4 regions of the Lysinimonas soli genome follow, and region 1 is predicted to be linked to each of the others. Evidence: predicted binding sites of a transcription regulator. Region 1 holds the regulator's gene; each other region holds the start of a gene.
The links. The regulator LexA, encoded in region 1, represses DNA repair genes until DNA is damaged. The targets are predictions, from matches to a motif close to TCGAACANNTGTTCGA.
Positions count from the first base shown of each region.

Region 2: ACFPJ4_RS15400 (HNH endonuclease signature motif containing protein) is a predicted target of LexA. The motif match lies at 1,729-1,744, and genes of this name have one in related genera.
Region 3: ACFPJ4_RS09785 (HNH endonuclease signature motif containing protein) is a predicted target of LexA. The motif match lies at 2,083-2,098, and genes of this name have one in related genera.
Region 4: ACFPJ4_RS04905 (DNA polymerase Y family protein) is a predicted target of LexA. The motif match lies at 5,089-5,104, and genes of this name have one in related genera.

Region 1 is NZ_JBHSMG010000001.1:808,695-816,187, forward strand. Features, by position in the region: gene ACFPJ4_RS03890 (methylenetetrahydrofolate reductase) at 1-778, shown strand, start outside; gene metE (5-methyltetrahydropteroyltriglutamate--homocysteine S-methyltransferase) at 775-3,090, shown strand; gene ACFPJ4_RS03900 (DUF4184 family protein) at 3,201-4,028, shown strand; gene ACFPJ4_RS03905 (alpha/beta fold hydrolase) at 4,025-4,777, shown strand; gene lexA (transcriptional repressor LexA) at 4,779-5,465, opposite strand; gene ACFPJ4_RS03915 (LysM peptidoglycan-binding domain-containing protein) at 5,759-6,103, shown strand; gene ACFPJ4_RS03920 (histidinol-phosphate transaminase) at 6,214-7,302, shown strand; gene hisB (imidazoleglycerol-phosphate dehydratase HisB) at 7,324-7,493, shown strand, end outside.
Region 2 is NZ_JBHSMG010000006.1:92,802-100,294, reverse strand. Features, by position in the region: gene gatB (Asp-tRNA(Asn)/Glu-tRNA(Gln) amidotransferase subunit GatB) at 1-1,498, opposite strand, end outside; gene ACFPJ4_RS15400 (HNH endonuclease signature motif containing protein) at 1,764-3,122, shown strand; gene ACFPJ4_RS15395 (C-terminal binding protein) at 3,176-4,141, opposite strand; gene ACFPJ4_RS15390 (HpcH/HpaI aldolase family protein) at 4,138-5,013, opposite strand; gene ACFPJ4_RS15385 (MFS transporter) at 5,142-6,569, opposite strand; gene ACFPJ4_RS15380 (GntR family transcriptional regulator) at 6,712-7,410, shown strand.
Region 3 is NZ_JBHSMG010000002.1:438,907-446,399, reverse strand. Features, by position in the region: gene ACFPJ4_RS09790 (ferritin-like domain-containing protein) at 1-612, shown strand, start outside; gene ACFPJ4_RS09785 (HNH endonuclease signature motif containing protein) at 633-2,063, opposite strand; gene ACFPJ4_RS09780 (sensor histidine kinase) at 2,190-3,560, opposite strand; gene ACFPJ4_RS09775 (response regulator transcription factor) at 3,557-4,243, opposite strand; gene ACFPJ4_RS09770 (hypothetical protein) at 4,272-4,568, opposite strand; gene ACFPJ4_RS09765 (hypothetical protein) at 4,565-5,269, opposite strand; gene ACFPJ4_RS09760 (flavin-containing monooxygenase) at 5,384-7,493, opposite strand, start outside.
Region 4 is NZ_JBHSMG010000001.1:1,020,095-1,027,587, reverse strand. Features, by position in the region: gene ACFPJ4_RS04915 (error-prone DNA polymerase) at 1-2,741, opposite strand, end outside; gene ACFPJ4_RS04910 (GNAT family N-acetyltransferase) at 2,817-3,383, shown strand; gene ACFPJ4_RS04905 (DNA polymerase Y family protein) at 3,403-5,079, opposite strand; gene ACFPJ4_RS04900 (hypothetical protein) at 5,197-5,643, shown strand; gene ACFPJ4_RS04895 (purine-cytosine permease family protein) at 5,750-7,192, shown strand; gene ACFPJ4_RS04890 (nucleoside deaminase) at 7,189-7,493, shown strand, end outside.

The DNA of each region.
Region 1 (7,493 bases):
GGTCTCGCTCGACGTGCTGCGGCACCTGCTGCGCAACACGGATGTCAAGCCCATGGCGCACCTCACCTGCGTCGGCTCGTCCTATGCCGAGGCGTCCCGGCTGATCCGCGAGTTCCTGGATGCCGGGGTCACCAGCTTCCTCGCCCTGCGGGGCGACCCGCCAGCCGGGGTCGAGGAGGGCGACGTCTTCCTCGGCGACCTGCGCAGCGCGGGAGAGCTGGTTCAGCTCATCCACCGGGTCCAGGCCGAGCGCGTGCCGTTCGTCCAGGTGCCCATACCGGGGTTCCCCGGCGCGCGGCGGCTGGCCAGCGGCGAGAAGGTGACGATCGCGGTCGCGGCGTTCCCGAACGGGCATCCGCGATCACGCTCGATCGAGCAGGATCTCGACACTCTGCTCGCCAAGGAGGCCGCCGGGGCCAACCTGGCGATCTCGCAGTTGTTCTTCGAGGCGGACGAGTTCCTCGGCTTCGTCGATCGCGCGCGCGCCGCCGGCGTGACCATGCGCATCCTGCCGGGGATCATGCCCGTGCTGAGCGCAGCGCGCCTGCACCGTATCGTTGAACTCAGCGGGGAGACCCTCCCCGCCATGCTTCTGCGCGATCTGGAGGCGGCCGACGATCCGGCCACCGTCGGGATCGAGCACGCCAGCCGCCTTGCCGCCCGTCTGCTCGACGGGGGCGCTTCCGGACTCCACCTGTACACCTTCAACCGCCACGAGGCCCCGCTCGCCGTTCTCGGCGCCGTGGGCCTGCTCGATCCAGCAAGGACCCCCGCATGACGATCTCCCCCTTCCCGACCGGCACGATCCTGGGCTACCCGCGCATCGGTCCCCGTCGCGAGCTCAAGCGCGCCGTCGAGGCCTTCTGGGCGGGCAAGACCACCGCCGAGCAGCTGGAGGCGACCGCCGCGGGTCTGCGCGCCGCCACGCGCGACCGCCTGGCCGCTCTCGGGCTCGGCAAGACCGACTCGTCGATCCCCGAGTCGTTCTCGTACTACGACCAGATGCTCGACGCGGCCGTGACCGTGGGCGCCGTGCCGAGCCGCTTCGCCGACCTCGTCGACGGCGACGGTGCGCTCGACCTGGCCGACGTCTTCACGCTGGCGCGGGGGGAGGGCGACCGCGCCCCGCTCGAGATGACCAAGTGGTTCGACTCCAACTACCACTACCTGGTGCCCGAGATCGGGCCCGACACCGCGTTCCACCTCGCGAGCGAGCGCCTCGTGCGCGAGGTCGAGGAGGCCAGGGCCGACGGCTTCACGACCCGTCCGGTCATCGTCGGCCCCGTCACGTTCCTGCTGCTGAGCAAGGCCGCCGAGTCGGCGCCGGAGGGCTTCCGCCCGCTGTCGAAGCTCGAGGAGCTGCTTCCCGTCTACGCCGAGCTGCTGCAGAAGCTCGCCGCGGCCGGAGCGGAATGGGTTCAGCTCGACGAGCCCGCGCTCGTCAGCGAGTCGGTTCCTGCTGCACGCGGCGAGGTGCTCGCAGCGGCGCAGACGGCGTACGAGGCCCTCGGCGGGGAACGCCCGCTCGGCATCCTGGTCGCGGCGCCCTACGGCTCGCTCGACGACGCCCTGCCCGTGCTGGAGGCCGCGCCGATCGACGCGATCGCCCTCGACCTGGTGAAGGGCGCGGTCCCGACCGCTCCCGCCACCGACAAGGTGCTCGTGGGCGGTGTGATCGACGGTCACAACATCTGGCGCGGCGACCTCGCCGCAGCCTTCGACAAGCTCGAGGCCCTGCGTCTGGTGAGCCCCAACGTCGCGGTCGGCACCTCGACGAGCCTGTTCCACACGCCGCACACGGTCGCCGACGAGCCCGGGCTCCCGGCGCAGCTGAAGAGCTGGCTCGCCTTCGCCGACGAGAAGGTGGCCCAGGTCGCGGTGCTCGCGCGCGGTCTGCGCGACGGCCGCGCCGCGATCCAGAGCGAGTTGGATGCCGCATCCGCCGCTCTCGAAGACCGTCGCCACGCTCCCGGCGTGCGCGACGGAGCCGTGCGGGAGCGCGCGGCGAAGCTCGACGAGAGCGCCTTCCACCGGAGCCCGTATCCCGTCCGCGAGGCCGCTCAGGAGGCGGCGCTCCACCTGCCCGCGCTCACGACGACGACGATCGGCTCCTTCCCGCAGACCGGCGAGATCCGCGCCGCTCGTGCACGTTTCGCGAAGGGCGAGATCGATCAGGCCGCCTACGAGGGCTTCCTCGAGCAGGAGATCCGTGACGTGGTCGAGCTGCAGGAGCGCATCGGACTCGACGTGCTCGTGCACGGCGAACCCGAGCGCAACGACATGGTGCAGTACTTCGCCGAGAACCTCGACGGGTTCGCCGTCACCCAGAACGGCTGGGTGCAGTCGTACGGTTCGCGCGCGACCCGCCCGTCGATCCTCTGGGGTGACGTCTCACGGCCCGCCCCGATCACGGTGCGCTGGTCGACCTTCACCCAGAGCCTGACCGACAAGCCCGTCAAGGGCATGCTGACCGGGCCCGTCACGATCCTGGCCTGGTCGTTCGTGCGCGACGACCAGCCGCTCGGCGAGACCGCGAACCAGGTGGCACTGGCCCTGCGCGACGAGATCTCCGACCTGCAGGCCGCGGGCATCGGCATCATCCAGGTCGACGAGCCGGCGCTGCGCGAGCTCCTGCCGCTCAAGACCCGCGATCAGGCCGCCTACCTGGACTGGTCGGTGAAGTCGTTCCGGCTCGCGACCTCGGGGGTGAAGGACGCGACGCAGATCCACACCCACCTCTGCTACTCGGAGTTCGGCGTGGTGCTCGACGCGATCGACGGTCTGGATGCCGACGTCACCTCGATCGAGTCCGCCCGCTCGAAGATGGAGGTCGTTCCCGAGCTCGAGCGCAGCCACTTCGGCCGCGGCATCGGACCGGGCGTCTACGACATCCACTCGCCGCGCGTTCCGAGCGTCGACGAGGTCACCGAACTGCTCGACATCGCCCTCGCGTCGATCCCGGAACGGCAGGTCTGGGTCAACCCGGACTGCGGGCTGAAGACCCGCGGCTACGCCGAGACCGTCGCCTCGCTCGAGAACATGCTCGCGGCCACCCGCGCCGAGCGCGCCAAGCTCTCGGTGAGCCAGTAGCCCTCATCCCGTGACCCGAGGCGGTCGCACCCCGTTGCCCGGCGACGTGCCGTGACGACGGGGTGCGACCTCTCGGCGCGGGGCCGCCGTGCGGTCGGTAACGTCGAGGAATGCCGTTCACCCCGAGCCATGTGGCAGCCGCCATACCGCTGCTGCGGACTCCGTTGCTGCCCGCCGCGCTTGTCGTTGGCACGACGGCGCCCGACATCCCCTACTACGTTCCGTTGTTCGTGCCACGGGCGTTGTCACACAGCCTGCTTGGTCTGGTGTCGGTCGACCTGGTTCTCGGGGTCATCGGTGCGCTGCTGTGGTGGTTCCTGCTGCGGGAGCCGATCATCGACCTCCTGCCACGAAGCATCGGCCGTCGAATCCCGTTCCAGCAGCGAACGGCATGGCGTCCACCGGGATGGGGCTGGCCTCTGACCGTCGCGGTTCTCCTGCTCTCGGTGCTGGTCGGCGCTGCCACCCATCTGATCTGGGATTCGTTCACGCACCCGGGCTGGCTCGTCGACCACGTGAACGTTTTGCGCGTTCGCGTCGGCCCGCTGCCCGTGGCGAAATGGTTGCAGCACGTCAGCTCGGTCGGCGGACTTGGTGTGGTCGGCGTGTGGGCGATCGTCATGCTGCGTCGCGCCTCACCGGATCCCGCTCGCCCGACCCGCCTGCGCTCCGCCGTTCGCGTCCTGGCCCAGTCAGCGGTCGTCGTGGCTGGACTCGCCGCCGGACTTGTCACCTGGGTCCACGGGATCATGGGCGGAGACGCCCCGTTCGACCCGAACCTGGTCTTTCTCGTTGCGCGCCTGACCATCGGGGTGGCGGGGGCCGCGGTGGGCGTGCTCGTTCTCTTCTGGTTCTCGGCGCGGGCCCGCGGCCTCACGGCGGGCACCGGGCTGGGACAGGGCAAGCGCACAGCGGAGCGACCTACCCTGGGGGCATGAAGCTTGCGGTGCACGAGACGGGAACCGGTCCGCGAACCGCGCTGCTCATCCACGGGATCATGTCCGACCACCGCGCGTGGCACCGGGTGACCGACGAGCTGGTCGCCAAGGGATTCCGGGTGATCGCCGTCGACCTCGCCGGCCACGGCGGCAGTCCGCGCGCCCCGCGGTATTCGCCGTCGAAATGGGCGGACGATGTCGTCGAGACGGTGTCGCCGCTGCTGACCACGCGCCCGGACGTCGTGATGGGGCACTCGCTCGGCGGCCTCGTGGCCAGTCTCGTGGCCGACCGTCTCGCGCCCCGGGCGGCGATCTACGTCGACCCGGCCTTCGCGTTCCCGCGCGGCATCCGGGGCCTCGCGATGAAGCTCGTGTTCGCCCTCGCCCCGCGCCCGCGCCGGTCCGCTCTGGTGCGATGGAATCCCAAGTGGGAGGCCGCCGACGTCGACATCGAGCTGGCGACCCTCGCCGACTGGGACAAGCGCACCGTCCTCGGCATGGCCGACACCCGTCTACTCGTACCGCCGGTGCGCGTGGTGATGCCGAGCCTCGTCGTGCTCGCCGAGAAGAGCCTGCTGGTGTCGGATGCCGTGGCGACCCGGCTGCGTCACCTCGGCATGACGGTCGAGACGGTGTCCGGCGCCGGCCACACCGTGTTCCGCGACGAGCACGTGCGGTTCATGGCGGTCGTGGAGCGCTGGCTCGACGAGCAGTCGTCGCGTCGGCTCGAGGCGCTCTCGGCCGTCTAGCTCAGACCGAGCGCAGCACCGCGACGACTCTTCCGAGCACCTCGGCGTCGTCGCCCATGATCGGTTCGAAGGCCGAGTTGCGGGGCAGCAGCCAGGTGTGGCCGTCGCGCTGACGCAGCACCTTGACGGTCGCCTCGCCGTCGAGCATGGCGGCGACGATCTCGCCGTTCTCGGCCGTCTTCTGCTGGCGCACGACCACCCAGTCGCCATCGCAGATCGCCGCGTCGATCATCGACTCGCCGATCACCTTGAGCATGAAGAGGTCGCCCTTGCCGACGAGCTGGCGGGGGAGCGGGAACACCTCGTCGATCTGCTGCTCGGCCGTGATCGGGATGCCCGCGGCGATGCGGCCCACCAGAGGCACCATCGCGGCATCCGCCACCGAGGGACCGGCGTTGTCGGCGTCCGGCGTCTCGAGTTCGATCAGCACTTCGAGCGCCCGGGGGCGGTTGGGGTCACGGCGCAGGTAGCCGCTGAGCTCGAGCTGGTTGAGTTGATGGGTCACGCTCGAGAGCGACGCGAGACCGACGGCGTCGCCGATCTCGCGCATGCTCGGCGGGTAGCCCCGCGACGAGACCGAGCGCTGGATGACCTCGAGGATCGCCAACTGCTTGTCGCTCAGGCTGGTGCGCCTGCGGGTGGTCGCGCGCTCCGGTGAAGCCGGTCGCCCGGCGGTCTCGTCGCTCATCGTCTGCTCCCTCGGTTCGCGCCCGTCGAGTCGGCGTGCGGCGGATGTCGGTGGTCGGTGGTCGAATCGTCCCCGACGATCGAAACTGTATCCGCTTCGGCTGGATGCGGCAAACATCTGTTCGAGTGTGTCGTGACATTGTCGGCGAATGACCGACGACGGGCTTGAACATATGTTCGATCGAAGGTATGTTCGGAACACAGGTTCGCATCTGAGCCTCCGGCCGAGGCCCGGATGCGCAACCTGTCCAAGTTTCGCCCGCACGGCACCGTGCACCACGTGGAGGAGTCGACATGAGCGCCATGAGTTACCACAGCGGCTACACCGTCCCGCGTCTGCGCATCACCCGGCGCGGGCGCGTCGTAGTGGCGATCATGATCGCTCTCCTTCTCGCGGTGACAGCGGCGGCATTCGGGGTGGGCGCGTTCGGCGCGGCCGCGGGCACGCAGAGCGGCTCGGCGACCTTCCAGTACGTGAGCGTCGAGCCCGGCGAGTCGCTGTGGCAGCTCGCCGTGTCGATCGCGCCGCACGCCGATCCGCGCGATGTGGTCGCCGAGATCGTCGATCTCAACAACCTGTCGACCGCCGAGGTGCAGCCGGGGCAACGCCTCGCCATCCCCTCGAAGTACAACAGCTAACGACTACCGGCCAAGGCGCAGTCTTGGCTCGAATGCCCGTCGCTCCAGGTGGCCGCCGACCCCCCTCGGCGTCCACCTGGAGCAGTGCGGATGCTCGGTAGGATCGGGCGGTGGCCTCGCTCTCCGACCTTCCGATCCGCGACGACCTGCGAGGGCAGCACCCGTACGGCGCGCCGCAGCAACCGGTGCGCTACGCCCTGAACGTGAACGAGAACACGCACCCGATCCCCGAGGGGGTCGCGCGGCACATCGTGGAGTCGCTCGCCCGCGCGGTGCTGACCGTGAACCGCTATCCGGATCGCGAGTTCACCGAGCTCCGCGAGGAGCTCGCCCGCTACCTGGGACACGAGATGACGCCCGAGCAGATCTGGGCGGCGAACGGGTCGAACGAGATCATCCAGCAGACGCTGCAGGCCTTCGGAGGGCCGGGGCGCAGCGTGCTGGGGTTCCCGCCCAGCTACTCGATGCATCCGATCATCGCCGCAGGCACGGGCACCCGATGGCTGATGGCCGAGCGCGATGCCGACTACGCGATCTCGCCCGAGACCGCCGTCGCCGCGATCGAGGCGCAGCGCCCCGACCTCGTCTTCTTCTGCGCACCCAACAACCCGACCGGTACGCCGGTGGCGCTCGAGACGATCGAGGCCGCGTACGAGGCGAGCGACGGCATCGTCTTCGTCGATGAGGCCTACGCCGAGTTCATGCCGGCGGGTGCACCCAGCGCGCTGACCCTGCTGCCCGGTCGCGAACGCCTGCTCGTCTCCCGCACCATGAGCAAGGCGTTCGCGTTCGCGGGGGCCCGGCTCGGGTATCTGGCAGCGGATCCCGCCGTCACCGATGCCCTGCGCCTGGTGCGGCTGCCGTATCACCTGTCCGCATTCACCCAGGCGGCATCGGTCGCGGCGCTGCAGCACGCGCCCGAGATGCTGGCCATGGTCGACGACATCGCCGGCCAGCGCGACCGTTTGCTGGCCGAGCTGCCGAAGCTCGGCTTCCGCGCCTTCGACAGCTGGGCGAACTTCGTGCTGTTCGACGGGGTCGACGACCCGCACGCGACCTTCCTCGCCCTGCTGGAGCGCGACATCCTGATCCGCGATGTCGGCCTGCCCGGGGCGCTGCGCGTGACCGCGGGAACCGCGGCCGAGACGAGCTACTTCCTCGAGGCGCTGGCCGAGTTGGGACCCGGCGGCGCGCACTGAAGCTGCCGGTAGTCTTGGCACATGGCACCTAGGACTGCGGCGCTGACGCGCGAGACGAGCGAGTCGAGCATCGACCTCGCGATCGACCTCGACGGCGTGGGCAGGTCCGAGATCCACACGACCGTCCCGTTCTTCGACCACCTCCTCACCGCCTTCGCCAAGCACTCGCTGGTCGACCTGACCGTCCGGGC
Region 2 (7,493 bases), on a different contig from region 1:
CGCGGGCGGCATCCGCGGATCCGCCCATCGCCTTCATGACGGCGCCGATCACGGCTCCCGCGGCCTGCACCTTGCCGTCGCGGATCTTCTCGAGCACGTCGGGCTGCTGCGCGAGGGCCGCATCGATCGCGGCGATCAGCGCGCCGTCATCCGAGACCACTTTGAGTCCGCGCTTCGCGACGACCTCGCCGGGGGTGCCCTCGCCGGCGATGACGCCCTCGATCACCTGGCGGGCGAGGCGGTCGGTGAGGTCGCCGCTCTCGACGAGCGTGACGATCTCGGCCACGTCATCCGGAGAGATCAGGGCCGTCGGCTCGGCGTCGGCGGCGTTGGCGAGGCGGGCGATCTCGCCGGTCCACCACTTGCGCGCGGCCTGCGGCGACGCACCCGCGGCCACGGTGTCGGCGATCTCGACGAGCAGGTTGGAGTTCACGACATCCTGGAACTCCAGATCGGTGAAGCCCCACTCCTCGCGCAGCCGGCGACGGCGGCCGGCGGGAGCCTCGGGCAGCGCCTCCTTGAGACGGGCGATCAGCTCGGGCTTCGGCTCGATCGGCAGCAGGTCTGGCTCGGGGAAGTAGCGGTAGTCGTCGGCGTCGCTCTTGACGCGTCCCGGGGATGTCGTGCCCGTGTCCTCGTGCCAGTGGCGGGTCTCTTGGGTGATGGTTCCCCCATCCGCGAGGATCTGCGCCTGACGCTGGATCTCGTACCGCACCGCGCGCTCAACGCTGCGCAGGGAGTTGACGTTCTTGGTCTCGGTGCGGGTGCCGAGCTTGGCGGGCGGCTCGCCGGGGGCGGTGCGCGGGCGCAGGGACACGTTCGCGTCGCAGCGCAGGTTGCCGCGCTCCATGCGCGCCTCGCTGATGTCGAGCGCGCGCACGATGTCGCGGATCGTCGACACGTAGGCCTTCGCCACCTCGGGGGCGCGGTGCTCGGCGCCCATGATCATCTTGGTGACGATCTCGACCAGCGGGACTCCGGCGCGGTTGTAGTCCACCAGCGAGTACTCGGCACCCTGGATGCGGCCGGTTGCGCCTCCGACGTGGGTGAGCTTGCCGGCATCCTCCTCCATGTGCGCGCGCTCGATCGGAACGGTGAAGAAGCTGCCGTCGCTGAGCTCGACCTCGACGCTGCCCTCCCCGGCGATCGGCTCGTCGAACTGGCTGATCTGGTAGTCCTTGGCGAGGTCGGGGTAGAAGTAGTTCTTGCGCGCGAAGCGGCTGCTGGGAGCGATCTCACAGCCCAGGGCGAGGCCGAGCGAGATCGCGTATTCGACGGCCTTGGCGTTGACGACCGGGAGTGCGCCGGGCAGGCCGAGGTCGACCGGGGTGATCTGGGTGTTGGGCCCCACGCTCTGGTCGGCGTGCTTGGCCGCCGGGTTGGGGGCGTCTGAGAACATCTTCGTCGCGGTGCTGAGCTCGACGTGCACCTCGAAGCCGAGCACCGGCTCGAAGAGTTCGAGCGCTTTGTCGTAGTCCATGAGAGCGGGCTTGGCCATACGTCGATTCTACGGATGGCGCGGGGGCCCCGCCTCGCCCCGTCTGCCTCGTCCCGTCTGCCTCGTCTCGTCTGCCTCGTCCCGTCCGCGCTCCTCCCGTCTGCCTCGTCCCGTCCGCGCTCCTCCCGTCCGCGCTGCTCTCGTCCGCCTCCTCCCGTCCGCCTCGTCCCGTCCGCGCTCCTCTCGTCCTCTCCTCCACAGGCTGAACTTTGACGAGTTATCAAATTCACTAGAACATATCTTCGATTCTTGAGACAATCGATGCATGCCATTCCCCACCGCGTTCGCGAAGCTGGCCGACCCCTCGGCCTCCTTCGCGGTGCCCCCGGTGGCCGTGCTCGACGACCGCGAGCTGCTCGACGTTCAGCGTTCCCTCGCCGAGATCCGCCGACGCGTCGATGCGTCGTCGGCGGCCGTGGCGGCCGAGATCGCCCACCGATCGCGCCGCGAACTCGGCAGCGAAGGCCTTGCGCAGCGGCACGGTGCACGCACTCCCGAACTGCTCGTGCAGCACGTCACCGGGGCGAGCGCGCGTGAGGCGCACACGATGGTGCGGGTCGGAATGATCCTGGTCGAGTCGGCACTGGCCGAGCCGACACCACTCGACGCCGTCGGCTCAGCCGTCGCCGACGGTCGCCTGACCCTGGATGCCGCCGACGTCATCCGCGCCGGGCTCGGCTCGGTCGACGCGTCGGTTCCGACGGAGTCGATCGCCGCGGCAGCCGAGATCCTCGTGCACGACGCGACGGCCTTGACAGTCGAGAAGCTGGCCGCGCGCGCCCGTGAATGCGGCGCGGAGCTCGACGAGCAGCACGTTCAAGACCGCGAGCGGGCCTTGCGCGACGCGCGCTACCTCCGCCTCACGCCGGTCGGCGACGGGATGACGCGGCTCTCCGGCCTCCTCGACCCAGAATCGGCGGCGATCGTGGTGTCCGCCTATGACGCGGCCACCTCACCGCGCCGTGGAGGGCCCCGCTTCGTCGACCCCGACGAGATCGCCCGCGCCGAACGACTCGCTCGCGACGAGCGCACCACCGAACAGATCGCCGTGGACTCCTTCGTCGAGCTGATCCGCATCGGCTCAACCGCAGCGCCCGAGGTGGTCGGCGCCCAGCGCCCCGCCGTGCGCGTACTGGTGACTGATCACGACCTCGCCCGGCGCGCAGGCCACGTCATCATCGAGGGCCAGACCGCGCCATTGAGCATCGCCACCGCCGAGCGCGAGATCTGCGATCGCGGCACCGTCCCGATCCACTTCGACAGCGCCGGCCAGGTCGTCAACGTCGGCCGCGAGCAGCGGCGATTCACCCCGCGGCAGCGCATCGGGTTGGCGGCCCGAGACGGTGGATGCCGGTTCCCCGACTGCGATCGCCCACCCTCGTGGACCGAGGCCCACCACATCAACGAGTGGGTCCGAGATCAGGGCCGGACCGACATCGCCGACGGCATCCTCCTCTGTCGGCACCATCACCTGCTGATCCACGACAACGGATGGCGTGTCACGCGCGAGCTCGCCGACTACCACCTCGTGCCGCCACGATCCCTCGACCCGTCGCAGACCCCGATCCTCGCCCCGCCCAAGACGGGCCTCGTGCGTCGGCTGCTCATCGACTCGGTGTCCTAGTGTCGGCGCCTACCTGGTCACCGGACCATCTCCCTGAGCGCAGCCGGCGCCCCCTAGGCGCGCTCGAGCGGCCGGTTCACGGGGTAGCGCGGCGGCAGGCCACGCAAGACCCGCGCCGCCTCGGCGAGCACCTTGGCGAGAGTCTCATCCCAAGACTCCTCGCTCCAGTGCGCGGCGTGAGGCGTGAGGATCACCGAGTCCAGCTCCCGCAGCGCACTCCCCGGCTCGAGCGGCTCATGCGCGAACGCGTCGAGACCGGCCCCGAAGAGATGACCGCTGCGGAGGGCATCCACGAGGGCCTCCTCGTCGATCAACCCGCCGCGCGAGACGTTCACGAGGACCGCCCCCTCCTTCATCGCCGACAGGGCCGCCCGGTCGATGACATTACGTGTGGAATCGATCAACGGAACGTGAAGCGACAGCACGTCGCTCCGAGCGAGCAGCTCGCCCTGGGGCACCAACTCCGCCCCCACCGAAGAGGCATCCGCGGAGGTGATCATCGGATCGAAGCAGATCACCGAGTAGCCGATCGCCTTCGCCATCACCGCGACCCGGCGACCGATTCGGCCAAGACCCAGCAACCCGAACACCTGGGTGTCGGGGCGGTGCACACCCGGAGCGAACGACGAGGCCCAGCCACGATGCCTCACGCCATCATCCAGCGCCGGCAACCGACGCGACACGGCGAGCGCGAGGGCGATCGCGTGAACAGCGACCTCGCGGAAGTTGGCGTCGGGCACGTTGGTCACCCAGATGCCATGCTCGGTGGCCGACTCCACATCCACGGTGTCGACGCCGATGCCGAAACGGGTGATCGAGCGGCAGCGCAGCATGTTCTCGATCACGGCGCGGGTGATGTGTTCCACAAGCACGATCACCGCATCCGCGTCGCGCGTGCCCTCGAGCAGAGCCTGCCCATCGTTGCCGTCGACCGTCACGAAGTCGACGCCCAGCCCATCGAAGACCGCCAGGTCGGCGGCGCCAACCGGAATCAGGGTGCTCGTCAGGACGACCTTCATCGAGCCACCGTCCCCGACGTGGCAGACGACGGCGAGGTCGACGGCGAGGTCGACGTCGACGGCGTCGGCGTTGGCGATGGCGTCGGCGTCGGCGATGGCGATGGCGTCGACGTCATCGATGGCGATAGGGCGGATGCCCTCCCCGACAGGACCGGCGTCGTCGCCAACAAGGGCGCCAGTTCGTCCCACGTCGCCTGCGCCCCCGATATCACCGATGAGATGTCCATGCCGGCGAAGATCAGGGTGGCCCCGAGTGTCAGATAGTCGGCCACATCCTGAACTCCGAAGGCGAAAGCGCCCTTCGCGACACCGTGACGTTCCGCCGCCGCGAAGATGTCGGCCACGGCAGCCCGGTGCTGAGCCGACCCGACGGTCGTGCCGAGAGAGGTCGCCAGATCGAATGGTCCGATCACCACGGCATCGATGCCGGGCACCGCAAGGATCTCCTCGGCCGCGGCATGGCCCGCCGCCGTCTCGATCTGGATGGCGATCAGGATCTCGGCGTTGGCCGCGGCGACATACCCCGCCATTTCGGCACCGTACGCCTGCCCCCTCCCGGGACCGGCGCCCCGGCGCCCCTCGGGCGCATAGCGCGCACGTTCCACCACCTCCGCTGCCTGCGCCGCCGTCTCGATGCGAGGCACGACGAGTCCCGCCGCGCCCAGGTCGAGCACGCGCGCGATGTACGACCCGACCTCGGGCACGCGGACGAGCGCGGCCATCGGCGCAAGATCCGCCGCTCGAAGCAGATGCTCCAAGCCGTCGATCGAGAGCGGCGTGTGCTCCGCGTCGATGAGGATCGCGGCGAACGGAGATGCCCCGAGCGCCTCGACGACCATCGCCGAGGGGATCGCGACCGTGGTCCCGATCACCGCGCCCTCATGAACGCGTGAACGAAGGTGGTGGAACGGCATGCTTCACTTCCTGTCAGTCGCCTGCGCGGATGCGCAGGTGGTTGGTGCGAATGCCCGGCTGGCCTCGCCTCCCGGGCTGCCGAGTACTACGAGCGCGCCCGCACCCCCTGCAGCGCAGGAGTCTCATCGATCTCGGACTGCGACACGAAGGGGCGTCCGAGCACGAGCCCGATCAGGCTCAGTACCTGAGACACCACGATCAAGGCCACGACGAGCCACGGTTGCCCGCCCAGCGCCGCCACCAGGGCGGTCGCGATCAACGGCGCCGGTCCGGCGATCAATGCTCCCTGCAGCTCACGCGACGAGAACAGGCCGGCCGAACGATAGTCCGCCTTGAACAGGGCGGGCATGAGCACCGTGTGGGCAGCCGATCCGGCACTCCAGGCGAACGCGAAGATCAGAGCGCTCGCCACGATGATGACCGGGAAGTTCCCCGTCCCCAACAGCAGGAAGTACGGATAGGCGAACACGATTCCGCCGACGATGCCGATGTACATGACCTTCTTGGCACCGATCCGGTCAGCAAGACGACCGAAGAGGAGGCAGACCAGCGCCCCGACCACGAGCATGACCAGGGTCACCGTCAGAGTCTGCGGACGCTGCAGGCCGATCTGATTGGTCAGGTACGAGATACCGAACGAGAGGGCCACGAAGCCCGTCACGTTGAGCCCCGACGGCAACAGGAACCCGGCGATCCAGTTGCGGGGGCTGGCTTTGATCGCCCGCCCGACGGCGACGAGCGGGTTACGACGAGCGGGCGCCACGAGACCGTTCTTCCGGTCCTCCTGCACCTGCTCGAACTCGGGCGACTCCGGCATGACGCGACGCAGCAGCAGCCCGATGACGGTCAGGACCGCGCTCAGCAGGAACGGGATGCGCCATCCCCACGAACTGAACGCATCGGCACTGACACTCGCGCTGATGATGGTGAACAGCACGGTGGACAGGATGCTGCCCGCCAGCCCTGCGGACATCGCGAACGCCGAGAAGTAGCCCTTGCGCGAGCGCATCGCGCTCTCGTTGAGGATCGTGATCGCGCCCGCCAACTCGGCACCGGCGCCGAAGCCCTGCGTGATGCGCAGAACGACCAGCAGCGCGGGAGCCCAGACGCCGATCACCGCGAACGGTGGCAGCAGCCCGATGAGAGTCGTCGAGATGCCGATCAGCACGATCGACAGGATGAGCACGGGGCGACGACCCCAGCGGTCGGCGAGAGCGCCGAGCACGATGCCGCCGATCGGACGCGCTGCGAAGCCCACGGCGAAGGTGGCGAAGGTCGCCAGCAGCCCCACCGCACCGGTGGCCTGCGGAAAGTACAACGGGGCGATCACCAGACCGGCGACGATGCCGTAGAGGCCATAGTCGTACCACTCGATCACGGTGCCGAACCCGGCGGCGACGGTGGTGCGCACCGACAGCTTGCGGGGTGGGCTGGGGGGAGGCACGTCTGTGGGCTGTCCGGCCGAGTGGCCTTCTGCCGTGATCGGCGGTGTCGCGGGGGTGGTCGAGGACACGCGAGCTCCTTTGCTCAGAGATGTCTGTCCACACATCGTGGACCTGTTGGGCAGGACGCTATCAGCGTGCACTGCATTCTGTCTACTGTCGACAATCTTCAGTCGGCTACGATCGAGGGATGGCTATGACTAAGGGATGGCTATGACATCGGCGAGCGGGTTCGAGCCGATCCGTGCCGCGTCGCTCGTCGATCAGGCTCATCGGCAGATCCGCAGCCAGATCCTGAACGGGGAGCTTCGGCCCGGCGACCCCCTGCGCGACTCGGTTCTCGCCGAGCAGATGGGCATCAGCCGCTCCCCCGTGCGTGAGGCGCTGCGTCTGCTCGAGCAGTCCGGGCTGGTCGAGAAGACCACCAACCGCTCCTACCGGATCTCGGGGCTCGCCGTCGCGGACGTCCCGGAGCTGGCCGCCCTCCGCGCCGCTGACGAAGTGCTTGCGGTGCGCATGATCGTCAAGAACTCCAGCCCCCTCGACACCCTGGACGACGCCATCGAGCGCCTCCGGCAGGCCGGCGATGACGTGGAGCTCGCTGCCGCCGACGCCGCCTTCCACGCCGCGGTGGTCGACTTGGCGGGGATGCCGCGGCTGAGCTCGCGATTCGGCGACCTCACCGACCAGATCCGTCTGGTGCTGATCGCGGGCGGATTCGAGCACGACTTCGCCGACGGGCAGCTGGCTCAGAACCACGTAACCCTGCGGGATGCCCTGAGCGACGCCATCGCCACCGGTCAGGTCGACGAGGTCGTCCGGCTCTGGGAGGAACACGTGCTGAGCGGCATGAGCGTGCCCGGGTTGCTGACGGTCGCGCCACGCCGCCCCGAGGCTCCGGTTCAGAAGTAGAGCCGCCCGCTCACCTCACGCGCCGCGTGGCCGATACCCCGCGTCGGGCCCAGCGCGTCAGCCCAACGCATCAGCCCAACGCA
Region 3 (7,493 bases), on a different contig from region 1:
CGCGAGGAGTTCTGGCACGGCGAGGCCCTCGCGGCCGTGCTCAACCGGCACGGCATCACGGTCGACTTCGACGAGCTCAAGGCCACCCGGGTGAAGCTCGGTTGGAAGGATCGGCTCGACCCGATCAAGCAGTCCCTCGCGGGCGGCCTGGTCGGCATGGACTTCGTGGCCGTGCACATGGCGTGGGGTGCGGCGAACGAGTGGTCGGCGAACGCGGCCTACCTGCGGATGGCCGAGCAGGAGAAGCACCCGGTACTGGGGGAGCTGCTGCGGCGGATCGCCAAGCAGGAGACCAAGCACGTCGCGTTCTACGCGTCGCAGGCCCGCGACCGCCTCGCCGCCAGCAAGAAGGCGCGCGTGATCGCGCGTTTCGCGCTCAAGAAGTTCTGGGCTCCGGTCGGCTCGGGCATCTCGTCGGAGTCGGAGGTGGCCCACGTGATGGGCGCGCTGTTCGGCGGCAGCGAGGGGCGCAAGCTGATCCGCGATGTCGACTCGCACATCGCGAAGCTCCCCGGCATGGAGGGCCTCACGATCGTTGAGACCTCGCTCGACCGCTTCGGCATCCCCGCGGACGGCCCCGGCGCCCACGAGCGCGCGCTCGTCTCGGCGTAGCCCGAGCCGCCTGACCAGGCTCAACTCGACCCCGGCCCGGCCCCGACTGCAGCCGGTTCGCGTCGGGTAGAGCGATGTCCCGTCACGACATCCCTCGGCGGCGCAGGGATCGGCGCCTGGCCGAGATCGACATCCCGCGGCGGGATGAGGGCGTAGTCCGCCCCTTCCCGAGTGACGCGCCACCCGTTGTTGTGCACGAGCAGATGATGATGTCGGCACAGCAGCACCCCGTCGGCGATGTCGGTGCGGCCGTGATCTCGTACCCATTCGTCGATGTGATGCGCCTCGCACCAGGAGGGAGGCCGATCGCAGCCGGGGAACCGGCATCCACCGTCTCGGACCGCCAGCACGATGCGCTGCCGCGCGCTGAACCGACGCTGTTCCCGCCCGAGATTGAGCGCGTGCCCGTCGTCGTCGAAGAGGATCGGCACGACGCCGCTCGCGCAGATCTGCCGTTCGACCGTCTCGATGCTGATCGCCTCGGGGTGGCCCTCGAAGTGCCCGTGCCCGTGCCGGCGCCGCAACTCGCCCTCGGTGACGACCACCCGTACCGCGGGCTTGCGCACCCCGACGATCGCGCCGGGGTCGACGGCCGTTCCGAGACGGATCAAGTCGACGATGGCATCCACGCCGAGCTGATCCAGGGTGCGCTCATCGTGCTGCAGCCGTTCGGCGCGAGCGATCTCGTCGGCGTCGACGAAGCGCGGTCCGCCGCGCCGCGGTGAAGTGGCCGCGTCGTACGACGCGATCACGATGGCCGCGGACTCAGGGTCGAGGAGCGCCGATACGCGCGTCATCCCATCGGGCTGCGGCGTGATCCGCAGGTATCGCCGTTCGCGCAATGCCTGCTCCCGGTCACGCACGTGGGCAGCGTCGAGCACGGCGCGCTCTTCTCGGGCCCGCGCGGCCAGCCGCTCGAGTGTCAGGCTCCCGGCGGCCCTCAGCAACTCCGTCGTGGCAGCCGCGAGCGCCTGGGCCGACACGGACTCGTCGGGCGATCCGAGCCCAGCACGGATCGAGTCGGCCGCCTCGACCGACAACTCGCCTGCGCGGACTGCCGCACCGACCGCGGCCAGCCACGGCATCGGCTCCGTCGACTCGACCGACGTCGGGACCATGACGGACCCCACCCGCACGAGAGAGTGCGCCTCGCGAGCACTCGTGCCGGCGACCCGCGCCACGAGCAGTTCGGGAGTGCGGGCGCCGAGGCGACGCGCGAGGCCTGCGTCACCGAGCTCGCGGCGGGAGCGGCGCGCGACCTCGGCGGCGATCACGGCCGCGGCCGCGTCGGCCCGTCGTCGGATCTCGGCGACGGTGCGCTGCGCCGCTAGTAACTCGGCGTCGTCGAAGGCGGAAACCGAGGGCGGCGCGAACGAAACGGTGACATCGGCCAGACCGGCGCACGCGCGCGCGAAAGCATCAACTGACGCGTCGGTCGGGAGAAGAGGCATGGCTTCATTTTCCCAAGATTCGAACATATGTTCTAGTCGTGGGAGGCGATCGGTCAGAAACTTCTCTCCACAGGGCGACGTGCGGAGAGGACGTCCGAGGCGGATACGGCGGAACCTGAGACTGCCCTACCCGGGGATGCTGATCCGAAACACCGCGCCGCTCGCAGCACCACTACCACCGCCGCCGGCCCGATCCGACCCCGCGCTGATGCGCCCACCCATCCGCTCCACGAGCCGCGCCGCGATCGACAGCCCCAGCCCGGTCCCGACCGGACGCACGTCGCGGTAGCGCTCGCGCAGCAGCCCGCGCTCGAAGGCGTGCGCCGCGTCGTCGGCGCTGAGGCCCGGGCCGCCGTCCGCCACCTCCACGATGACCTCCGAGCCCTCGCGGCGTGCGGCGAGCATGACGCTCGACCCCGGCGGGCTCACGCGCAGGGCGTTCTCGATCAGCCCGTCGACGACCTGGCGCAGACGCGCGGCATCCGTCGTCACCAGCAGAGAACCGGATGCCGCGGTCGACTGCACCGCGACGCCCCCGCTCGTCGCCGCCCCCCGCCACGCCTCGGCCGCCGCCGCGAGCACGCCGCCGACGTCGACCCTGCTCGGCTCGAGCGGGAAGTCGTCGGCCTCCAGCCGTGCAAGGGCGAGCAGGTCGTTCGTGAACGCCGTCAGCCGATTCGATTCGGCCTCGAGCGTCTTGCCCACCTGGGCGACCTGCTCGGGCGGCACGACGCCGTCGCCGAGCGCCTCGGCGTAGCCGCGGATCGCGGTCAGGGGCGTGCGCAACTCGTGCGAGATCGACAGCAGGAACTCGCGCTGGCGCCCCTCGGAGTGCACGAGGGCCTGGTCGAGGGCGCCGAGGGCGGTCTCGAGGTCGGTGACCTCGGCGATCCGGCTCGGCCGAAGGGCGACGTTGCGCTCCCCCTTCGCCATGCGCCCGGCCGCGCCGGCCAGGTCGACGAGCGGCCCGGCCAGCACCCGGGCGACGAAGAACGCCGCGACCACGGCGACCACGAAGCCGATGGCCAGAGCGAGCAGCAGACGGCCGAGCACGGTCGGAGTGATCGCCCGCACCGTGCCGACGTCCTGCAGGGCGACGACGCCGCCGCCCTGGGCATCCGGTCGCCCCTCCAGCAGGTAACTCGATCCGCCGACGCGCACGGTGGTCGAGACGACGTGCCCCGCCAGCAGCTGCACGACGACCCGGCGCGGCACCTGGGCCGAGCCGCTCACGACTCCCCCGCGCGACACCGTCGACACCAGTGTTCCCGCGTCGTCGAGCTGCGAGAGCCCGCCGATGATGGCATCCCGCGCCGCCGGTTTGGCGTTCGCCAGTCGCGCGACCTGTGCGCTGAGGGCGTCGCGTGCGGCGCTGGTGTCGACCGAGCGCACGAGTTGCAGGGCGGCGACCGCCGTCACGAGCACCGCGATCAGTGCGACCGCGACGGTGGCGGCGAGGATCCGCGTGCGCAGCGAGATCCCGCGCCCGCGCGTCACGCGGGCCCGTCCTGGAGGGCGTAGCCGACCCCGCGCACGGTGCGGATCGGGTCCGGCTCGCCGAGCTTGGCGCGCAGCTGCGCGATGTGCACGTCGACCGTGCGGCTGCCGCTGTAGTCGGCGACGCCCCAGACCGCCGAGAGCAGCTGCTCGCGGCTGAAGACCTGGCCCGGATGCGCGAGCAGGTAGGCGAGCAGGTCGAACTCGGTCGCGGTGAGGTCGACCGCCGCGCCGCCGACGGCCGCCCGGCGGGCCCGCTCGTCGAGCTCGAGGCGACCGGCACGTCGCACCGTCGGAGCCGCCGGAGCCGCCGCGCGGCGCACGAGCCCCTTGACCCGGGCGACGAGCTCGCGCGGCGAGAATGGCTTCGTGAGGTAGTCGTCGGCGCCGAGCTCGAGTCCGACCACGCGGTCGATCTCGCTGTCGTGCGCGGTGACGAACACCACGGGAACCCAGTCGCCCTCGGCCCGCAGCCGGCGCACCAGCTCGGTACCGTCGAGCCCCGGGAGCCCGACGTCGACGATGACCGCGACCGGCGCGAGCCGGCGGATGTCCGCGAGACCCGCCGCGCCATTCGTCGCCACGTGCACGCCGAACCCCGCCTGGGTCAGGTACAGGCGTTCCAGTTCGGCGATCGTCCGCTCGTCTTCGACGATGACGACCATCCCACGCTCGCCGGTCATGGGGCCATTCAACCTCACGAACCGCCGATCACGGCTCGTCGCCGGATGCCGCGGACTGGTCGGCGCTCTGCGCGTTCGCGTCCGCCTGCGTCGCCGCGTCGTCGGCCGAGTTCAGATCCGCCGTGATGCCGTCGAGCGAGCCGCTCGCGGGACCCGCTGCCGGAGCAGCCGAGCCGGACAGCGCAGGCGCCGGCGTCGGCGCCGTGCCCGCGTGCGACCCGGTGCGGCTGCACCCGCTCAGCGCCACCACGATCCCGACCGCCGCGAGCGCGACCGAGACCGAGGTGACGGCGGCAGGCGACGATCCCCGCGCGATCCGGATCACTTCAGGGCCTGCACGAGCGCGCGGCCGTCCTGCGCGGCGGCCTTGCAGTCGGCGAGCGCGGTGCGCAGATCCGTGCGGATGTTGCTGATCAGGGTGTGGTCGGCGTTGTAACCCGCCGGCGTGACCGCGAGCGCTCGCGCGGCGAGGCCGGTCGAGCGGGTCTTCGCGTCGTCGATCTTCGACTGCATGTCGCTCAACTGGGTCTGCATGGCCGAGGTCCACTTGCCCGGGTTCGCGGCCAGGTTCGAGGCGAGCCTGTCGTGCGCCGACTGCAGCTTGGGGATCGCCGCGCCGGTCAGCCGGTCGGCCGCGGCGGCCTCGTACGACTGCGGCAACGCCACGGCGTAGACGCGGTACTCGGTGAAGATGCTGCGGTAATCGGTCCAGGCGGTGCTCGCCGCGGTGTCGGCGGCGATCTTGGCCTGGAGCGAGGTCATCCCCGCGACATCCGCGTTCAGGGTGCCCAGGACGGTGCTGCGATCGGATGCCGTCAGCGACGTGTTCGAGTTCACCCGTGTGATCGCGCTGGTCAGCGAGGTGATGCGCTTGGCCGTCTGGGTGGCGCCGGCCTGCTGGATCTGCGCGAGGCTCGAGTGCGCCGTCGGCTTCGGCGCGTCGTCGGCGAAGGCCGGAGCCGCCCCGAGGCTCGCCCCCAGAGTGAGCGCGCCCGCGGCGGCGGCCGCCGTGATGATGCGGAACATGAATGTCTCCCGTCGTGTCCAGGCACGGAATGTGCCGACACCACGGTGGCGAATCCGTGTGCGCGCGCGATCAGCGCGATGTTCGGGATTCGTAAGGGCGTTCCGCCCGAAGGGTCAGACGGTGCCCCCACTGCGCTTGATCCGCGCCCGCTCGGCCGCCTCGACCGCTTCGTCGCGGCTGATCTCGCGAGTCGTCTCGCGATCGGAGGTGCCCTGCGCGGTCAGGCTGTTCTCGATGTCATCCGACTGCCCCGAATCGACCTCGTCCCAGGTCTGCGCGGAGTCGGACTGATTACCGCTGGCGTTGGCGCCCGTGTCTGTTCCCATGCTCCCAGTCTGGCCTGCTCGGGCCCCCGAGCGCAGCACCTCGTAGTCGGCGAGGTCGACCCGCTCGGTCACTTCCCAGAATTCGGCGTTGGTGAACGGCCAGATCTGCGAGACCCGTCCCATCGCGTTCTGATACCAGGTGTGGACGAAGGGCTGGCCCCACGACATCCTGCGATTCTGTGGATCGACCCAGGCGAGGTACCGCTCCAGCGCCTCCTGCGTGACCTCGAGCGCGTGCGCACCGCTGGCCAGAAGCTCGCGCACGGCCTTGAGCGCGTACTCCACCGAGCGCTCGATCATGAAGTGCAGGCTGCCCGAGACGACCCCGACGATGTTCGGCCCGTAGAGCATGAAGAGATTGGGGAACCCGGGGACGGTGATGCCGTTGTACGCGCGGGCGTCGCCCCGCCAGTACTCGTGGATCTCGATGCCGTCACGACCGACGAACTCCATGCCGTCGAGGTAGTCGGAGGCCTTGAACCCGGTGGCGTAGACGATGATGTCGACCTCGTGCTCGATGCCGGATTCCGTGACGATGCCGCGCTCGGTGAGGTGCGAGATGGGAGACGTCTCCACGGTCGTGGTCGGCGCCTTCAGGGCGGCCGCCCAGACCCCGTTGTCCCGGAGCATGCGCTTGGCGCCCGGTGGGTAGCTCGGGATCGCGATCGAGAGCAGCTCGGGGCGGTCCGCGTACTGCTCGGTCATGCGTGCGATCAGGTCGTCGCGCACGCGCTGGTTGACCGCGGAGATCGTCACCGGCACGCCCGGCCAGCCCTCCTCGGCCGTCACGGTGTGCAGCCGACCCGGGATGCCGAGCAGCGTGACCCAGAGCCGGTACCACTGGCCGAAGTGCGGCAGCTTGCGCACCAGCCAGGCGAAGGCCTCCGTCACCTCGGCGTGGTAGCTCGGAGCCGGCAGCATCCACGGCGCGCTGCGCTGGAACACCACCAGGCTCTCGACGTCCCGGTACATGGCCGGCACGATCTGGTACGCGCTCGCGCCGGTGCCGATGACGGCCACGCGCTTGCCCTGCCATGCCACCGCGTCATCCCATTCGGCGGAGTGCATCACGACCCCGCGGAAGGAGTCGCGACCCGGGAAGTCGGGGATGTGGGGGCGATCGAGCTGACCGACGGCCGTGATGATCGCCGAGAAGCGCCGCGTCCGCTCCCCCTGCGGCCCCGAGGTCGTCACCTCCCAGAGCTGCTCCTCCTCGAGCCACGCGGCCCTCACGAACCGGGTCGAGAACTCGACTCGGTCGGCGAGGCCGGTGCGCTGCGCGATGTCGAGCAGGTACTCCTCGATCTCCGCCCCCTCGGCGAACTGGTGCGGCCAGTCGGCGCGTTGCGCGAAGGAGAAGGAGTAGCCGAAGGTGGGGGTGTCCAGCCGGACGCCGGGATAGCGGTTCTTCCACCAGGTGCCGCCGAGGGTGTGCGCCTCATCGATCATGGTGACCGGGATGCCGGCCTGCGAGAAGCGGAATCCGGCGGCGATCCCCGACATGCCGGCGCCGATGACGAGCACCGTGAACGGTCGCTCGGTGTCGAACTCGTCGACGTGCCAGTCCGGCGCGGCCCCCTTGTCGGGCGCGAGATCGAGTTCGTGCGTAAGGGACGGGATCCACTCCTCGTGCCCGGCGACCAGGAATCCCAGGATCGCGCCGAGCTGCGCCTCGCTCAGGGTGCCCACCGAGGTCAGCCGCTCGTCGCGGACCCGGCGCAGTCCGGCGAGCGCGATCGCACGCGCCTTCTCCTGCTGCTCGGCGGTCATGCCGCCGTGCGGATGGCCGATGGTGTCGACGGGGGTGAGGGGCGGCTGCAGGTCGTCGGTGAGCGCCGAGGTGTCGCCGGTCACCGCGGCCAGCGCCGCCAGCAGCGACGGGAGATCGCTCGCGGCG
Region 4 (7,493 bases), 210 kb from region 1:
ACCTTCGTGCCGATCCGGGTGACCCCCGCGAGCCCGAGTCGCACCGCCCAGTCGCCGTCGCGGCGGTGCTCGGCGTCGCGCACGGGCGCGGAGCGGTCGAACGGCCCGACGGGAGGCTGCACCCGGTCGGTGCAGGAGTGCGATCCCGTCACGCCGGGCTTCGAGTCGGACCGCATCGGTTCCAACCCCGCCTCGACCCCCGAGAGCTGCAGATCGGGGCGACGCACCTCGACGCCGTGACGACGGGCATCCCCGGTGAGCGTCGCGGGGGAGTAGAAGCCCATCGGCTGCGCCCGCAGCAGACCGGCGAGGAACACCCCCGGGTAGTGCAGCTTGAGCCACGAGCTCGCGTAGACCAGCAGCGAGAAGCTCAGGCTGTGACTCTCGGCGAAGCCGAAGTTGGCGAAGGCCTGGATGCGACCGTAGATGTCGTCCGCGACCTCGCCGACCAGCCCGTTCGAGGCCATGCCCGCATAGAGCTTCTCGCGCAGCGACTCGATCCGCTCCAGCCCCCGTTTGCTGCCCATCGCGCGCCGCAGCAGATCGGCATCCTCACCCGAGCACTCGCCGACCGCCATCGCCATCTGCATGAGCTGCTCCTGGAACACCGGGATGCCGAGCGTGCGCTCCAGCGGCGGGATCAGCTTGGGGTGCAGGTACGTCACCTCCTCCTGCCCGAGCTTGCGGCGCACGAAGGGATGCACCGCCCCGCCCTGGATCGGACCGGGCCGCACCAGGGCGATCTGCACCACGAGGTCGTAGAACCGCCGTGGCTGCAAGCGGGGCAGCAGCCCCATCTGGGCGCGGCTCTCGACCTGGAACACCCCGATCGAGTCGGCCCGGCACAGCATGTCGTAGACCGCCGCCTCCTCCCGGGGGATGGTCGCGAGCTCCCACCGCTCGCCGGTGGACGCCGCGATGAGGTCGAAGCAGTGCTGCAGCGCCGCCAGCATGCCCAGGCCCAGCAGATCGAACTTGACCAGCCCCATCCAGGCCGCGTCGTCCTTGTCCCATTGGATGACGGTGCGCTTGTCCATGCGGGCGTGCTCGATCGGCACCACCTCGCCGACCGGGCGGTCGGTGAGCACCATTCCGCCCGAGTGGATGCCCAGATGTCGCGGCGCCTTCAGCAGCTCCATCGCGAGGGTGACCACCTCATCCGGGATGTCGTGGTCATCGCCCGTCGACAGCTGCCCGCCCCAGCGCTCCACCTGCTTGCTCCAGGCATCCTGCCGTCCGGGACTGTGCCCGAGCGCCTTCGCCATGTCGCGCACGGCGTTCTTCGGCCGGTACTGGATCACGTTGGCCACCTGCGCCGCGTTGCGCCGCCCGTACTTCTCGAACACCCACTGGATGACCTCCTCGCGCCGGTCGGAGTCGAAGTCGACATCGATGTCGGGCTCCTCGTCGCGCAGGCTCGAGAGGAAGCGCTCGAACGGCAACCGGTAGAAGATCGAGTCGACCGCGGTGATGTCGAGCAGGAAGCAGACCGCCGAGTTGGCCGCCGAACCACGGCCCTGGCAGAGGATGCCGCGGCTGCGCGCGAACTGCACGATGTCGTGCACGATCAGGAAGTAGCCGGGGAAGTCCTTCTGCTCGATGACCGCGAGTTCCGCCTCGATGCGCGTGCGGTCCGCCTCGGCGAGGTCGGGATACTTGCGCGGCACCGCGTTCCACACCAACTCGCGCAGGTACGACATCGGCGTGTGACCGGGGGGAACCTCCTGCCGGGGCAGTGCGGGCTTGGCGCGCCGCAGGGGGAAGGCGAGTTCGTCGGCCAGCTCGACGGTGCGCTCGACCGCACCCGGATAGCGGGCGAAGCGGGCGCGCATCTCACGCCCCGAGCGCAGATGCGCCGTGCCCGCCCCGGGAAGCCAGCCGTCGAGCTCGTCGAGGCTGCGCTGCGCCCGCACCGCGGCGACCGCCGTCGCCAGGTGCTTCTGCCGCGGACTCGCGTAGTGCACGTTGCCGCTCGCGATCACCGGAAGCGCGCGGGCGGCGGCCAGTTCGGCCAGCGCGTCGTTGTGCTCGCCGTCGAGCGGATCGCCGTGGTCGATGAGCTCGACGTAGACGTTGTCGCGGCCGAAGAGCCGCACGAGGCGGTCGAGCTCCGCCCCGGGATCGCCGTGGTCGAGCGATCGGCGCACGGCGCCCTTGCGGCATCCGGTCAGGATCACCCAGTGCCCGTCCGCGAGCTCGGCCAGCTCGTCGAGCTCATACACCGGGCGGCCCTTCTCGCCACCGCGCAGCTGGGCCTCGGTGATCGCCTTGGCGAGCCGGTGGTAGCCCTCCTCCTGCCGGGCGAGCACGAGCAGGTGGCTGCCCTCGGGGTCGGGCTCGCCGTTCTGCGGTCCGCTCAAGCCGAGCGACAGCTCCGCGCCGAACACGGTCTTGACGGATGCCGTCTCGGCCGCCTCGGCGAAGCGCACGATCCCGTAGAAGCCGTCGTGGTCGGTGATGGCGAGGGCGTGCAGGCCGAGTCGCTCCGCCTCTTCGAGCAGCTCCTCGGGGGAGGAGGCCCCGTCGAGGAAGCTGTAGCTGGAGTGCGCGTGCAGCTCGGCATAGGGCAGGGCATCCGGATCCCGCACGATGTCGCGCGGCGCGACGTACGGCCCGCGCTTGAGCGACCAGGCCGGGCTGTCGCCGCCGTCCACACCGGCCGGCATCTGCCGCGGACGCCGGCGATCGCTCAGGGCGCGCTCGAACTCCGACCACGGGATCGGCGGATTGTTCCAGCCCACTCAGCTCACGCTCCCCGCGGCGTCGACGACCGAGGGGGCGGTGTCTGTGTCGGTGTCGGCGTCTAGTCTCTCGCCATGACGGTGGAGGTGCTCAGCGCGGTCGGGCGTTACGACGGCTTCTTCGAGGTGGTCGGCGTCAAGAAGCCCGGCGGCGGGGGCTGCTGGTGCATGAGCTACCGCGACAGTCGCCTGAACAATCTGGAGCGCCCGCTCTACATGCGCGACGAGTGCTCTCGTGAGCCGGGGCCGGGGGTGCTCGCCTACGTCGACGGCACACCGGCCGGCTGGTGCTCGATCGCCCCGCGTTCGAGCTATCGACGCCTGATGAACTCGCGCACCATCCCGTTCCTCGACGAACGCGATGCCTGGGTGGCGGTGTGCTTCGTGGTGCGCCCCGGATTCCGTGGTCGGGGACTCATGCACGCGCTGCTCGACGGGGCCGTCGAACACGCCCGAGCCCACGGTGCCGAGGTCATCGAGGGCTACCCGATCGAGTCGGACTCCCCGGGCAAGGTGGATGTCATCTCGGGCTATGTCGGAACCACCCGGCTGTTCGAGCGGGCCGGCTTCGAGCGCGTCGCCGAGACCACCGCGCACAGCGGTGGCCGCGTGCGCTGGATCATGCGACGCGAACTGGCGTGACCCGCCGAGAGCGGGCGCCTCAGTCATAACGTCCCTCCGCCCACCAGCCCTCGTGGTCGAGCACGAGCAGCCAGGCGACCCCCTCGCCATCGACCGCCTGGAAGCGCTGCATGCTGCGGGCCGCCGCGGCATCCCACCAGCGCTGCTCGAGCGGCCACGGGCCGGCCCAGGCCGTGATCGTGCGCCGGGCCCGCGCCCCGGTGCCCGACGAGACGATGGCGGCCGGAGCGGCGCTGAGCTCGCCGCGCTCGTCGACCGCGACGGGGCGGCCCCGCGCATCCTGCACCGCGATCGGGCGCGGCAGCTCGTAGACCGTCGCCGGCGCCGGGGGTGGCAGAGCGCCCGGCCACGGCTTCTTCGGATCACGGGCCACCAGGGGGCGATCCCCCCACGGCACGAGCGCCTGCCGCTCGGCCGGTGTACGCCCGCCCGAGGCGGTCGCGGTCAGCACGCCGCGGTGTCCGACCATGCCCTGCACCCGGGAGAGCCCGGAGTGCACGTTCTCGTCGGGGCCGCCGCCCCACAGCCCGCGCTCGTGCGCACCGACCGGGTCGACGGTCTCGGGGCTGAGACGCACGCGGGTGACGGGGGAGACCAGCCGGCCGGAACTGGACTCCGCTCCCGGCTGCAGCGCACCCGACAGCTGCCACCTGATCCGATCGACCACCTCGGCCGCGGTGAAGGAACGCGGATGCAGCCACACCCGCTCGCTCACCTCGCCCCGGTCGCCGAACAGCTCGATCCGGAGCGCCGTGCAGACCAGCCGCTGGCTCAGCAGCGCGGTGACGAAGTCGTCGGAGGCGGACCGCACCCCGAAGGCGAGCTGGTCGACCCGGTCGAGGGGAGGCTCGAAGTCGACCACGACCTCGGCGTCACGGGGCGGCTGACGAGGGGTCGCCGGCCTCGGATCCCGTCCGCCCGCGAGGGCGTGCAACCGTGCCCCCAGCGGGCCGAAGCGGGTCACGACGTCGTACGCGTCGAGGGCGGCGAACTCGCCGAGCGTTCGGATGCCGAGCCGGGGGAGCAGACCCACCAGCTCCGGCTGCTCCAGCAGGGTGATCGGCAGGGGTGCGAGGAACGCGGCGGTCGCCGTGGAGCCCGGCGGGACGATCGTGACGCGATGCTCCTGTCGCTGATTCAGGATGCCCGGCTGAACACGCCGCCCCCCGTCCTGATTCGGGGACACGGTCGGGCGTGTCTCCTGATCGGGCGACGCCGAGCGCGCGCGCGCCGCCCGCTCCGCCGCGAACAGCCCGTCGGCGATCCCCACCCTGGCCCGCTCCACCCCGAACTCGGCGACCGACCCCAGCACGGTCAGCGCGGCGGCCGGCTCGCCGCCGTAGTACCGCGCCGGGCCGCGGGCACGCACCGCGAGGGTTCCCGGCCGCAGCGGATGCAGCCCCGGCAACGCCTGCTCGAGCCCGGCCAGCACGGGCTCGAAGGCCCGCGCGTCGAGAGCCGGGTCGTAGCGCAGCACGTGGAGCCGGACGCAGAGCGCCTGCGCCTCCCGGATCCGCTGACCGCGCACGACCCCCTCCGCCCGAGCGGATGCCGAGCAGGCGAAGACGAGACCCTTGTCGACGAGGGCGACGGGGGCATCCTCCGACAGTCGCAGCGCCCGGGCATGGGCGAGCACCGGCCAGTCGGGCGCCCACAGCACCAGCAGCCGGGGTGGCACGGCACCGATCGCATCCATATCCCATATTCGAACACATGTTCGAGTGTGTCAATGACCGATCCGCGGCCCCCGCGAGAGCCCTGGCACCCGAACGAGCGCTTACCGTCCCCCGAACGGCGGACCTAGCCTGTCGGTATGCCCCGGATCAGCGCTCTCGCGACGGCGTTCGCCGCCGTGCTGCTCCTCAGCAGCTGCGCCCCGTCGGCGGCCGCACCCAACACGCCCAGCGCGAGCCCCGACCCGAGCGCGTCGCCGCCCCCGTTCCTGGCCGCGGCGCAGCTCGGCACCGACCGGCTGCCCGACGGGATCGCCACCCGCCTCGACCTCGACGACGACAGTTCCCGGCTGCAGGGCAGCTGGGATGAGCGCGACGTGTTCCTCGCGCTCAAGGGGACGAGCACCGTCTGCCTCGTGACCGGCATCCCCGCCGAACCCGGCAGCTGGGTCACCGGCTGCGGAGACGGCGACGAGATCGTGACCTCGCAACTCCCCGACGGCGCCGTGGTCAAATACCTTCCGATGACCACCGCGACCACGCCTCAGGGCTGGACGAAGCTGTCGGATTTCGTCTACGCGATGTGAGGTGTCCCGGCCCGGAACCCGGCACCCTCTGCGCACGTGTTAACCCTGTGTAAATACTGACCGTGGCGATGCGCCCGGCGGCCCGCGGACTCCCTACAGTGTCGCCATGACTGCTACCGCCCCCGGGCGCCCCACCTCCGTCGAATCGGGGGGCATCGAAGCCATCCCGACCGCCAAGCGCCACGGCTCGCCGTGGCAGCTCTTCGCCACCTGGACCGCCCCGAACCTCGAGTTCGCCACGGTCTTCGTCGGCTTCCTCGCCGTCGGAGTCTTCGGCCTCGGCTTCTGGCAGGGCCTGGCCGCAGTCGTGCTCGGCAACGCGCTCGGTGCAGCAACTCAGGGCGTGCTGTCGACCTGGGGCCCGCGTGAGGGACTGGCCCAGCTCGTGCTGAGCCGCACCGCCTTCGGCAGCCGCGGCAACATCCTTCCGGCCGCGATCAACACGGTCATGGCCGGGCTCGGCTGGTTCGCCGTCAACTCGGTCAGCGGCGCCTTCGCGTTGGCCACCTTGACCGGGATGCCGCCGTGGCTGGCGCTCATCATCGTCGTGGTGCTCGAGGTCGCTCTGGCCTTCGTCGGGCACGACCTCGTCCAGGTCTTCGAGCGTTACGCGAGCATCGTGCTCGGCGCCATCTTCCTGATCGCGACCGTCGCGATCTTCCTTCACGCGGATGTCAACACAGCGGTGAAGGGCGGCGGGTTCAGCTTCGCCGGCTTCGCTCTCACCGTCGCCGCCGCGTTCGGCTATGCGGCGGGATGGAACCCGTACGCCTCGGACTACAGCCGCTACCTGCCCAGGAGCACCAGCTCGGCGAAGATCGCCTGGGCCGCGGGACTCGGCAACTTCGTCTCCTGCACCGTGTTGATGGCAGCCGGGGCCGCCTCCGCGCTGATCCTCGCGCCCAAGGACGCGACCCCGACCGATGCCTTCGTGCACAGCATGCCGGTCTGGGTGGCCGACCTGACCCTGGTCGCGATCGCCGTCGGTGCCATCGCCGCCAACGCCCTGAACGTCTACTCGGGTGCGATGTCGTTCCTGGCTGCCGGAATCAAGATCCCGTTCAGCCTGCGCCGCGCGATCATCGCCCTGGGCTTCGGTGTCGTGGGGTTCGTCATCGCGCTGGTGTCGATCCTCAACTCGAGCATCGCGACCAACTACGAGAACTTCCTGCTCGTGATCGCCTACTGGATCGCGCCGTGGCTCGGGATCGTGCTCGTCGACCGCGTGCTGCGTCGCGGCACCTCGATCTCGGCGTTCATCCCCGACAAGGCGAAGTACCGCAACCCGGCCGGCATCATCTCGCTGATCATCGCCGGAGTGCTCTCGGTGCTGTTGTTCTCGAACCAGAGCTTCTACCTCGGACTGGTCGTGCAGGCGACGGGCGGCTTCGCCTCGCCCATCGGCGACCTGACCCCGCTGGTCGGTTTCGTGCTCGCCGGGGTGCTCTACTTCCTCCTGTTCCAAGCCTTCAAGCCGGAGCTCGGCGGACCGTTGACCGACGAGCCCGAGGTGATCGTCGGCGTCGACGCGGCGGACGACGCGGCGTGACCGAGCCGCGCTACCTGACCGACGCCGAGAAGCTCGCGGTCGCCACGGCGGAGGCCAAGAAGGGCCTCGCCGAGGGCGGCATCCCGATCGGTGCCGCCCTGTTCGACGAGGAGGGCCGCCTGCTCGGCAGCGGGCACAACCAGCGGGTGCAGGGCGGCAACCCCGCGCTGCACGGCGAGACGGCGGCGTTCCTCAACGCCGGGCGGCAGCGGAGCTACCGCCGTACCACGATGGCCACGACCCTGTCGCCGTGCTGGTACTGCTCGGGTCTGGTGCGGCAGTTCAACATCGGGCGGGTGAT